Regions from separate parts of the Streptomyces amakusaensis genome, predicted to be linked through region 3. Evidence: riboswitches for the same ligand, from Rfam matches in the RefSeq annotation. Region 3 holds a riboswitch; each other region holds the start of a gene.
What was found. A riboswitch is a leader RNA that binds a small molecule or an ion and turns the genes downstream of it on or off. The one in region 3 is predicted to bind cobalamin.

Region 1 (3,268 bases), on a different contig from region 3:
CTGGGCGAGCTGGCCGGCCTCCCCGGACTGGCCTTCCCCGCCCGCGGCGACGCCGAGGAGGCGCTGCGCGAGAGCGCTCCGGACATCGTGGTCGTCACGGTCAGCACCTATCTCGACGCAGCCCAGTACGAGATCTTCGCGACCGCCGTCAGGGCCGGGGCCGATGTGATCACACTCGCCGAGGAGATGCTCTACCCCTTCGCCACGGACAATCCCCTGGCCCGGAAGCTGGACGCGCTGGCGAAGCACCACGGGGTGACGGTGACGGGCACGGGCCATCAGGACGCCTACTGGGTCAACCTCGTCAGCGTGCTGGCGGGCTCCACCCACGACCTCGGGAGGGTGACCGGCGAGCTGTCCTGGAACGTCGACGACTTCGGCCGGGCCGTCGCCGAGCACCAGCGGGTGAACGCGACCGCGGAGGAGTTCGCCCAGTGGCAGGCGCACACGCAGCGCCCGCCGACCTTCACCCACTACTCGCTGTACGCCCTGGCCGCCGCCGTCGGGCTGACCCCCCGGGGCACACCGCGCACCACGACCGAGCCGGTGATCGCCGAGCGGGACGTGCCCTCCAAGGCGCTCGGGACGACGGTGCGGCGGGGGAGGCTGCTGGGTTACACGGACACCGACACCCTGGACACGGAGGAGGGCGTCACCCTGTCCGTCAGCTCGCGGGGCTCGGTCTACGAGGAGCACGAGCGGGACTTCAACGAGTGGAATCTGGCCGACTCCTCGGGCAGGCCGACGCTCCATCTGCGCGACAGCGACCTGGACACGGCGCACACCACCTGCGCGACCCTGGTCAACCGCATCCCGGACGTCATCGCCGCGAGGCCGGGGATCGTCACCGTGGACGAACTCCCCCAGCTCCGCTTCCGGCCGGTCCGCCGCACGCCCTGAGCACGGGCGAACGGGCTGCTCCCCGGGTGTCGGACGGTTCCAACCCTGCTCCGTCCGTGTCTCATCTCACGGTCCGGTATGTGAACGGTGCTGTCCGAACCCGGGTCGCCGCTCTAGGCTGACGGACGCAGCTGGTTCGCCCTGTCCGCCAGACAGACGCGTCGCAAGAGGGAACCCGGTGGAAATCCGGGACTGCCCCGCAGCGGTGAGCGGGAACGACCGCCGTCATACGCACTGGGCCCGTACGGGCCTGGGAAGCGACGGCCAGTAGGTGTCCGCCGGGAGACCGGAGGATGTGCCCGCGAGTCCGAAGACCTGCCCGTTGCCCGCGCACGACCGATCGTGCGCGGTATCCCGGTGACCTCGTGGGCGGGTCGGGTGGGGGCACCCCTGGACATGGTCCGGGGGCGTACGAATCAGGCGGACGACCGTACCCAGGTGCGGCCTCGGTCCGTCGGGTCTGTCATCCCTTCGCGTTCTCGTCCCGTGTCGTCCCCGGGATCCCAGGAGACATCTCGCGAAGGAGATTTCCGTGACAGCGCAGTCCGCAGCCGCGGCAGCACGGGCCACCGTGTACGGCTACCCCCGCCAGGGACAGAACCGGGAACTGAAGAAGGCCATCGAGGGCTACTGGAAGGGCCGCGTCACCGCCGACGCCCTCCGGGAGACCGCCGCCGGTCTGCGCCGGACGAACTGGCGGCAGCTGGCCGAGGCCGGCGTCCACGAGGTGCCGACCGGTGATTTCTCGTACTACGACCACATGCTGGACACCAGCGTCATGGTCGGCGCTGTCCCCGAGCGGCATCGCGGCGCCCGCGCAGCGGACGCGCTCGACGGCTACTTCGCCATGGCGCGCGGCACCCAGGACGTCGCGCCCCTGGAGATGACCAAGTGGTTTGACACCAACTACCACTATCTGGTCCCCGAACTCGGCCCCGACACCGTCTTCACGGCCGACTCGGCCAAGCAGGTCGCCGAGTTGAAGGAGGCCCTCGCGCTCGGGCTCACCCCCCGGCCGGTCCTCGTCGGACCCGTCACCTATCTGCTGCTGGCCAAGCCCGCCCCCGGGGTGGCCGCCGACTTCGAGCCGCTGACGCTGCTGGACCGGCTGCTGCCGGTGTACGCGGAGGTCCTCGCCGATCTGCGCGCCGCCGGGGCGGAGTGGGCGCAGCTGGACGAGCCCGCCCTGGTCCAGGACCGCACTCCGGCCGATCTGAACGCCGCCGCCCGCGCCTACCGTGACCTCGGCGCGCTCACCGACCGGCCCAAGCTGCTGATCGCCTCGTACTTCGACCGCCTCGGCGATGCCCTGCCCGTGCTGGCGAAGGCCCCCGTCGAGGGTCTGGCCCTCGACTTCACCGAGCGGGCCGCCGGCAACCTCGACGATCTGGCCGCCGCGGGCGGGCTGCCCGGCAAGCGTCTGGTCGCCGGTGTCGTCAACGGCCGCAACATCTGGATCAACGACTACGAGAAGTCCCTCGCCACCCTGGGCACCCTGCTCGGCCTCGCCGGCCGGGTCGATGTGGCCGCCTCCAGCTCGCTGCTGCATGTGCCGCTCGACGCCGCCGCCGAGCGGGAGATCGATCCGCAGATCGGCCGCTGGCTCGCCTTCGCCCGGCAGAAGACGGCCGAGATCGTCACCCTCGCCAAGGGGCTGTCGCAGGGCACCGGCGCGATCACCGCAGAGATCGCCGCCAACCGGGCCGATCTGGCCTCCCGCGCCTCCTCCGCCCTCACACGCGACCCGGCCGTGCGGGCCCGTACCGCCGCCGTCACCGACGCCGACGGCCGCCGCTCCCAGCCCTACGCCGAGCGGACCGCCGCGCAGCGCGCGCGGCTGGGGCTGCCCCTGCTGCCGACCACGACCATCGGTTCGTTCCCCCAGACGAACGAGCTGCGCACCGCCAGGGCGGATCTGCGCGCCGGGCGCATCGACACCGCCGGGTACGAGGAGCGCATCAAGGACGAGATCCGTGAGGTCCTCGCCTTCCAGGAGAAGGCGGGCATCGACGTCCTGGTGCACGGCGAGCCCGAGCGCAATGACATGGTGCAGTACTTCGCCGAGCAGCTCACCGGCTATCTCGCCACCCAGCACGGCTGGGTCCAGTCCTACGGCACCCGCTATGTCCGGCCGCCGGTGCTGGCCGGCGACATCTCCCGCCCCGAGCCGATGACCGTGCGCTGGACCTCCTACGCGCAGTCGCTCACCGAGCGGCCGGTCAAGGGCATGCTCACCGGCCCGGTCACCATGCTCGCCTGGTCCTTCGTCCGCGACGACCAGCCGCTCGGCGACACGGCCCGGCAGGTCGCCCTCGCCCTGCGCGACGAGGTGAACGACCTGGAGGCCGCCGGTACCTCGGTGATCCAG
Region 2 (3,268 bases), on a different contig from region 3:
CGTGCCGATCTCGTACAGCGCTCCGGGCAGGGTCTTGAGCATGCGTTTGGGGTTGGCGAGCGCGTTGGCCGCGCCGACGCAGACGACCATGACGGCGAGTCTGAGCCCGTCGTAGAAGCCGCCGAGGAGCTGCTCGGCGGCGACCGGGCCGAAGAGTCTGATGCCTGCGGCCCAGGCGGGCAGGGGGATCTGCGGGAGGGTGAAAAGGACGATGTCGCCCTGTCCGCCGCCGAAGACGATCCGGAACACCACGCGGCCGGTGACGATGAACGCGCCGAGCAGCAGATACATCCGGAAGGCGAGGGCCCAGGGCGCGTCGCCGCGCCGCCGGACGACCACATGGCCGCAGACCGCGAGGATCAGCGCCAGCAGCAGGGGGTTGGTGGTGCGGCCGGCGGCGGTGGCCAGGGCGAGCGCCCACAGCCACCACGCGCCGGGGTGCAGGGCGCGGGGCAGCGGCGGGAACCGGAGGGCCGCGAGGGGCGGGAGGGAGGGGCGTGCGGTCATGCGGAGTCGTCGGCTCGCGCCGCGCGCCGTCTGCGCCACGCGGTGGCCCCGGCGGCGAGCAGCAGCAGGGCGAGGGCGGTGAAGCCGGCGACCGTGCTGAGCGGGATGCCCCGGCCGGCCGCCTCGCCGCTCTCGGTGGCCTCGGCGGCGGAATCGGTTCCGCTGTCGTCGGCTCCGGTCCACTCGGGGGCCTCACTGGGGGTGACGGCGGTGCCCGGGACGGGTTCTTCGGACGCGGCCGGTGCGGTCGCGGCGGAGGGGGCGGAGGGGGCGTCGCTCTTTCCCTCTGTCTTGGCGGGGGCACTCGGTACCGCCGGGCGGGAGGCGTCGGCCGATCCGCCGCCGCTGCCGCCGCTGCCGCTGCCGGAACCGGAACCGGAACCGGAGCCCGTCGAACCGGTGCCGCCCGTGGAGCCGGTCGAACCGTTGGAGCCGCCGGACGAGGAGCCGTCGCCGGTGGGCCCGGCGGTCGGCCCGGACGACGGTTTCGGCTCCGGCTCCGGCTTCGGCTTCGGCTTCGGCTTCGGAGCGGGGGACGGTGCGGGGCGTAAGGGGGCGAGGCGCGGCGGCGTACTGGCCGTCTCCGTCTCGTTCATGGAGAACGACCAGCCCTCGAAGCTGCCCGGCGGGGGCTTGCGGTTCATCACGCCCCACTGGCTGTAGCTCCACTTCCCCCGGTCGGGGGCGTGCCAGTACGACCAGTAGGCGGAGGCGGGCGGGGTGTCGACGCAGGACTCGTCGGCCGGGCCGGGCCTGCCCTCGATCCGGCAGATGAACGCCTCGCCCCAGCGGTTGGTCCCGGCGATCCGGATGCCCGCGTTCTTCAGCGCGGCATGGCCGGTGGCCTGGTCGCCGGGGGCACAGCGGACGATGGTGGTGCCGCCGAGCCTCTGGAAGTCGATGACGACGGTCACCCCCTTGTCGTCGGGGCAGTGTCCAGGCGTGCCCTTGTCCTGGTCGATCGCGAACGCCGGTGGCGCGGCGGCGACTTCACCGGTGAGCCCGATTCCGGCCGAGGCCGCCGTCAGGGTGAGCGCGAGGCCGATCGCGCGCGGGGCGCGGAGGCCGCGCCGGTCGGTTCTCATGACGGCGTGCCCTCCTGGCGCTGCGGGGCGGGGTGTTCGGCGGGGCACGCGGCGGCCTGCGGCGCGACCGCCCGTAATGTCCAGTGCATGACATCCCAGAGGACGGGGGCCGGGCGGGCCGAGGGGCGCGAGGCCCTACGGGGGAGGTGCGGCACACGGCGGGCGTCGACGGCTCGCGCCGTCGCACCCGGTGTCCCGGCCGCGACTCTGGCGACGGGTCTGACGCCGATCATCCGAAGGACCCTCCCGGAGAAGGCCGGCATCGGGATCCCGGGCGGGCTTCGCACACGACAAACCCCTGACGCGTATCCACGGTGAGGACGGATACGTCAGGGGCCCGAGTGGTTCAGATACCGGGCTCCACTCTGCAGACCATGACAGTGAGAAGCAGTGCGCACACACGGCTGGGCGGTCCGACTCGCGGCACAACGGATGCGGTGCCGCTCACGGTTGCAGGTCAGCGCCGGATTCCCACCGGCTTTCCCCATCCGTATGCGTATGAAGTTGTCGGCCCCGGCCACATGGATCACTCTGTTCACGCGGGCAGAGACAGCGGCATCCTATGTGCGTCCCGACCGTGCCGCCACCCCCTGGGCACGGCCACGAACATCACTCGGAAGGAACGGCCCATGGCCCCGGACGCGACCGAAACCGTACTGCTGCGCTCCGAGGGCCGCGCGGCCCGTATCACCCTCAACCGGCCGCGCGCCCTCAACGCCCTGACCCGCCCGATGGTCCGGGCCGTCGACGCGGCGCTCGCCGCGTGGGAGCGGGACGGGAGCGTGGCCGCGGTGGTGATCGCGGGGGCGGGCGAGCGCGGGCTCTGCGCGGGCGGCGACATCCGGGCGATCCGCGCGGACGCCCTCGCCGGCGGGCGGGCCTCCCTGGATTTCTGGCGGGACGAGTACCGGCTCAACGCCCGCATCGCGCGCTTCCCCAAGCCGTACGTCGCCCTCATGGACGGCATCGTGATGGGCGGCGGGGTGGGCGTCTCGGCCCACGGGAGCGTACGCGTCGTCACCGAGCGCTCCTCGGTGGCGATGCCGGAGACGGGCATCGGCTTCGTCCCCGACGTGGGCGGTACGTATCTGCTGTCGCGCGCCCCCGGCGAACTGGGCACCCTGCTGGCCCTCACCGGAGAGCCGGTGGGCGCGGCGGACGCCCTGCTGTGCGGGCTCGCCGACCACTTCGTACCGGCGGCACGGCTGACCGGCTTCGCCGCCGCCCTGACGGACTCCGAGGTCATGGACGCCGTGCACCGGTACGCCGGCCCCGCTCCGGAGGGCCTCCTCGCCGGCCGGCGGGAGTGGATCGACTCCTGCTGCGCGGGGGACTCGGTGGAGGAGATCGTGGAACGGCTGCTCGGCCACGGCGACCCCGGGGCGAAGGAGGCGGCGCGGACGATTCTCACCCGGTCACCCACCTCGCTGAAGGTCACCCTCGCTTCGCTGCGCCGGGCGCGGGCGCTGGCTTCGCTGGAGGAGGTGCTGGAGCAGGAGTACCGGGTGTCGTGCGCGGCGTTCCGCTCCCCCGACCTGGTCGAGGGGGTACGGGCCCAGGTCGTCGACAAGGACCGGAGTCCGCGCTGGTCCCCGGCGGAGCTGTCCGGGGTGTCGGAGGCGGCGGTGGCGCGGTTCTTCGCCCCGCTCCCGGAGGGGGTGCCCGGTCTGTTCGGG
Region 3 (3,268 bases):
ATGCCGTCGCCGACGACGAAGGCGCCGAGGTTGACCGAGCCCAGGTTGCAGACCGCGGTCTCGCCGTCGTCGGTGACCTCCAGGATCTCGGTGCAGAGATTCGAGGAGTGGACGGTGTGGCCGGGCTCGGCGGTCTGGTTGGCGGTCCGGTTGGAGGCGTCCTTGAAGGTCATCCAGCCGTTGCCGGTCTGGGCGAGGGTACGCATCATCCGGCCGTACAGCTCACGCGCGGGCATCGTCTTGCGGGCCAGGCCCGCCGCCTCGGCCCGGCGGTAGGCGGCGTCGAACTCGTCGCCCCACAGGTCGACCAGCTCGGGCACGTCGGCCGGGGAGAAGAGCGACCACTCGGTGTCGGCCTGCACCCGGCGCATGAACTCGTCGGGGATCCAGTGCGCGAGGTTGAGGTTGTGGGTGCGCCGGGCGTCCTCGCCGGTGTTGTCGCGCAGCTCCAGGAACTCCTCGATGTCCGCGTGCCAGGTCTCCAGGTAGACGGCGGCGGCGCCCTTGCGCCGGCCGCCCTGGTTCACCGCGGCGACCGAGGCGTCGAGGGTCTTCAGGAACGGCACGATGCCGTTGGAGTGGCCGTTGGTGCCGCGGATCAGCGAGCCGCGGGCGCGGACGCGGGAGTACGAGAGACCGATGCCGCCGGCGTGCTTGGAGAGCCGGGCGACCTGGTGGTAGCGGTCGTAGATGGAGTCCAGCTCGTCCTGCGGGGAGTCCAGCAGATAGCAGGAGGACATCTGCGGGTGGCGGGTGCCGGAGTTGAAGAGCGTGGGGGAGGAGGGCAGATAGTCCAGCCGGCTCATCAGCCGGTAGAGCGCCGCGACCTCGTCCAGCGCGCGGGTGGAGTCGTCCTCGGCGAGGCCGCAGGCGACCCGGAGCATGAAGTGCTGCGGGGTCTCGATCACCTGGCGGGTGATCGGGTGGCGCAGCAGATAGCGGCTGTAGAGGGTGCGCAGACCGAAGTAGCCGAAGCGGTCGTCGGCGCTCTGGTCGATCAGCTCGTCCAGGGCGGCGGCGTGGAGCGTGACGAAATCGGCGGTGCGGTCGGCGATCAGACCCTCGGCGTGGCCGACGGCGACCGACGCGGAGAAGGCGACCGAGCCCTGGGAGGCGGCCTCGTCCGCGATGGTGCGGGTGAGCAGCCGGGCGGCGAGCCGCGAGTAGGCCGGGTCCTCGGAGATGAGGCCCGCGGCGGCGTCGGTGGCGAGCCCGCGCAGCTCGGCCGCGTCCGACTCGGCGTTGCGGCCGCGCAGCGCGGCTGCGGCGACCTTGCCCGGGTCGGTGTCCGGCAGATCGGCGGTGAGGTCGGTCAGGGTCCGCAGCAGAGCGGTCCCCGGTCCGTCCCCGGGCTTCCCGGAGACGGGTGCGGGCACCCGTCCGGGAAGCTGTTCCGACACCTTCTCGGCGCTCTGCCCGAAGGCGTTCGCGGAGGTGCCTGAAGCCGGATCGGCTGGCGCGATGGTCACGTGGTGCTCTCCACTCGCTCGGCTCACGGGCCGGCGGGAGGGAGGCACGCCGCGGGGCGCGCGTACCCGTTTCGGGGCAGCACTCCGCACGGCGTCCGCCGACCCAACCGCGAGGCCCGGACGTCTCGGCACCCGGGTCGGTCGAGCCGGGTGCGCTGTCGGCAGACGCCCGGACTCGCGGGTACGACAAAGCGCACCACAGCACACCGTTGCGGGACAGTTCCGGATTCACACCGGATTCCTCTGCGGCGACAGCGAGACGAGCATACATGTGGGGGCGGGGGGTGGTGGCACCCACCAGATGTTGTGTCGCGGGGGTGTCGGAGGCCCTACGGAAGGTCACTCCTCCGAAGGGTTCGCGGGGTCGCCCCGAGGGCTTCGCGGGGCCTTTCCCGAGCCCTGCCGGGGCCCTGGGGCCGCTTCGGGAGGCGGTTCGGGAGCGGATCGGGAGGTGCTTCGGAGGGGGCCGGAGGGGGCCCGGGAGAGATCCGGGGGCGCTTGGGCCCGTCGCCGGGTCCCGGCTCGCCGGCCGCGCTCCGGACACGACGAAGGCGCGGGCCGGCCCACCGGTGGGATGGGCCGGCCCGCGCCTTCGGCCGGTCAGTGCGCGGGGCGCTTCAGACGGGCGACGAACTTGTAGCGGTCGCCCCGGTAGACCGAGCGGACCCACTCCACGGGCTCGCCCCCGCCGTCCAGAGAATGGCGTGAAAGCATCAGCATCGGCAGGCCCACATCGGTCCCCAGCAGCCCCGCTTCACGCGGTGTCGCGAGTGAGGTCTCGATGGTCTCCTCGGCCTCGGCGAGATGGACCCCGTACACCTCGGCGAGCGCCGTGTAGAGAGAGGTGTACTTCACCAGGCTCCGGCGCAGCGCCGGGAAACGCTTCGCCGAGAGATGGGTCGTCTCGATCGCCATCGGCTCGCCGCTCGCCAGCCGGAGCCGCTCGATGCGCAACACCCGGCCGCCCGCCGAGATGTCCAGCAGTCCGGCCAGACTGTCGTCGGCCGTGACATAGCCGATGTCCAGCAGCTGAGAAGTGGGTTCCAGTCCCTGGGCTCTCATGTCCTCCGTGTAGGAGGTCAGTTGGAGGGCCTGGGAGACCTTCGGCTTGGCCACGAACGTGCCTTTGCCCTGGATACGCTCCAGTCGGCCCTCGACCACCAGCTCCTGGAGCGCCTGGCGAACGGTCGTGCGCGAGGTGTCGAATTCGGCCGCGAGTGTGCGTTCCGGGGGCACGGGAGTCCCGGGCGGCATAGTCTCTGTCATGTCCAGAAGGTGGCGCTTGAGCCGGTAGTACTTTGGGACACGCGCGGTACGAGTCTGAGGCCCGCCCTCGGTCTCCGTACCCACCCCGTCCGTGGTCATTGCCCGCCTTCCCGACTCCTGCATTGCTGCCGTCACCGGCTCCTCCGTCTGTAGCGGCTCACATGGTGGCACGGTCCGGTCACGGGTCGTCGCCCTCCCTCAGGTGTCGGTCCTATAACGGACGCGACTGCCCTTCTTATACACCCTTGACACCCCTAAAGGTCTAGGCCAAGCTCCGGGTACTGGTCTAAACCATTAAAGACCAGGTCCCAGCCCCACGGGCAGACCGAAAAGCGCTGCTCTCTGCGTGTTGTGCGACTCCCGGGTGGTGGGGGGAAATCTGCATCCCTTGAGGAGGGTGGCGTGAAGCGCAAGCTCATAGCTGCGGTCGGTGTGGCGGCAATGATGGTTTCGGTGGCGGCCTGTGGCTCGGACGCCAAGGACCAGAAGAACGCGGACCCGAAGGACCGTACGGGAACTCTCACCGTGTGGCT

Region 1: it holds a riboswitch for cobalamin, as region 3 does, so the genes downstream of both, metE (5-methyltetrahydropteroyltriglutamate--homocysteine S-methyltransferase) here and ABD371_RS14270 (ribonucleoside-diphosphate reductase subunit alpha) in region 3, are expected to answer to the same signal.
Region 2: it holds a riboswitch for cobalamin, as region 3 does, so the genes downstream of both, ABD371_RS22120 (hypothetical protein) here and ABD371_RS14270 (ribonucleoside-diphosphate reductase subunit alpha) in region 3, are expected to answer to the same signal.

The regions. Positions count from the first base shown of each region.
Region 1 is NZ_BAAASB010000008.1:206,946-210,213, forward strand. It holds gene ABD371_RS16600 (dihydrodipicolinate reductase) at 1-900, shown strand, start outside; cobalamin riboswitch at 1,016-1,237, shown strand; gene metE (5-methyltetrahydropteroyltriglutamate--homocysteine S-methyltransferase) at 1,433-3,268, shown strand, end outside.
Region 2 is NZ_BAAASB010000012.1:169,608-172,875, forward strand. It holds gene ABD371_RS22115 (CbiQ family ECF transporter T component) at 1-507, opposite strand, end outside; gene ABD371_RS22120 (hypothetical protein) at 504-1,592, opposite strand; cobalamin riboswitch at 1,982-2,125, opposite strand; gene ABD371_RS22125 (enoyl-CoA hydratase/isomerase family protein) at 2,222-3,268, shown strand, end outside.
Region 3 is NZ_BAAASB010000007.1:54,671-57,938, reverse strand. It holds gene ABD371_RS14270 (ribonucleoside-diphosphate reductase subunit alpha) at 1-1,469, opposite strand, end outside; cobalamin riboswitch at 1,613-1,737, opposite strand; gene ABD371_RS14265 (GntR family transcriptional regulator) at 2,070-2,834, opposite strand; gene ABD371_RS14260 (extracellular solute-binding protein) at 3,138-3,268, shown strand, end outside.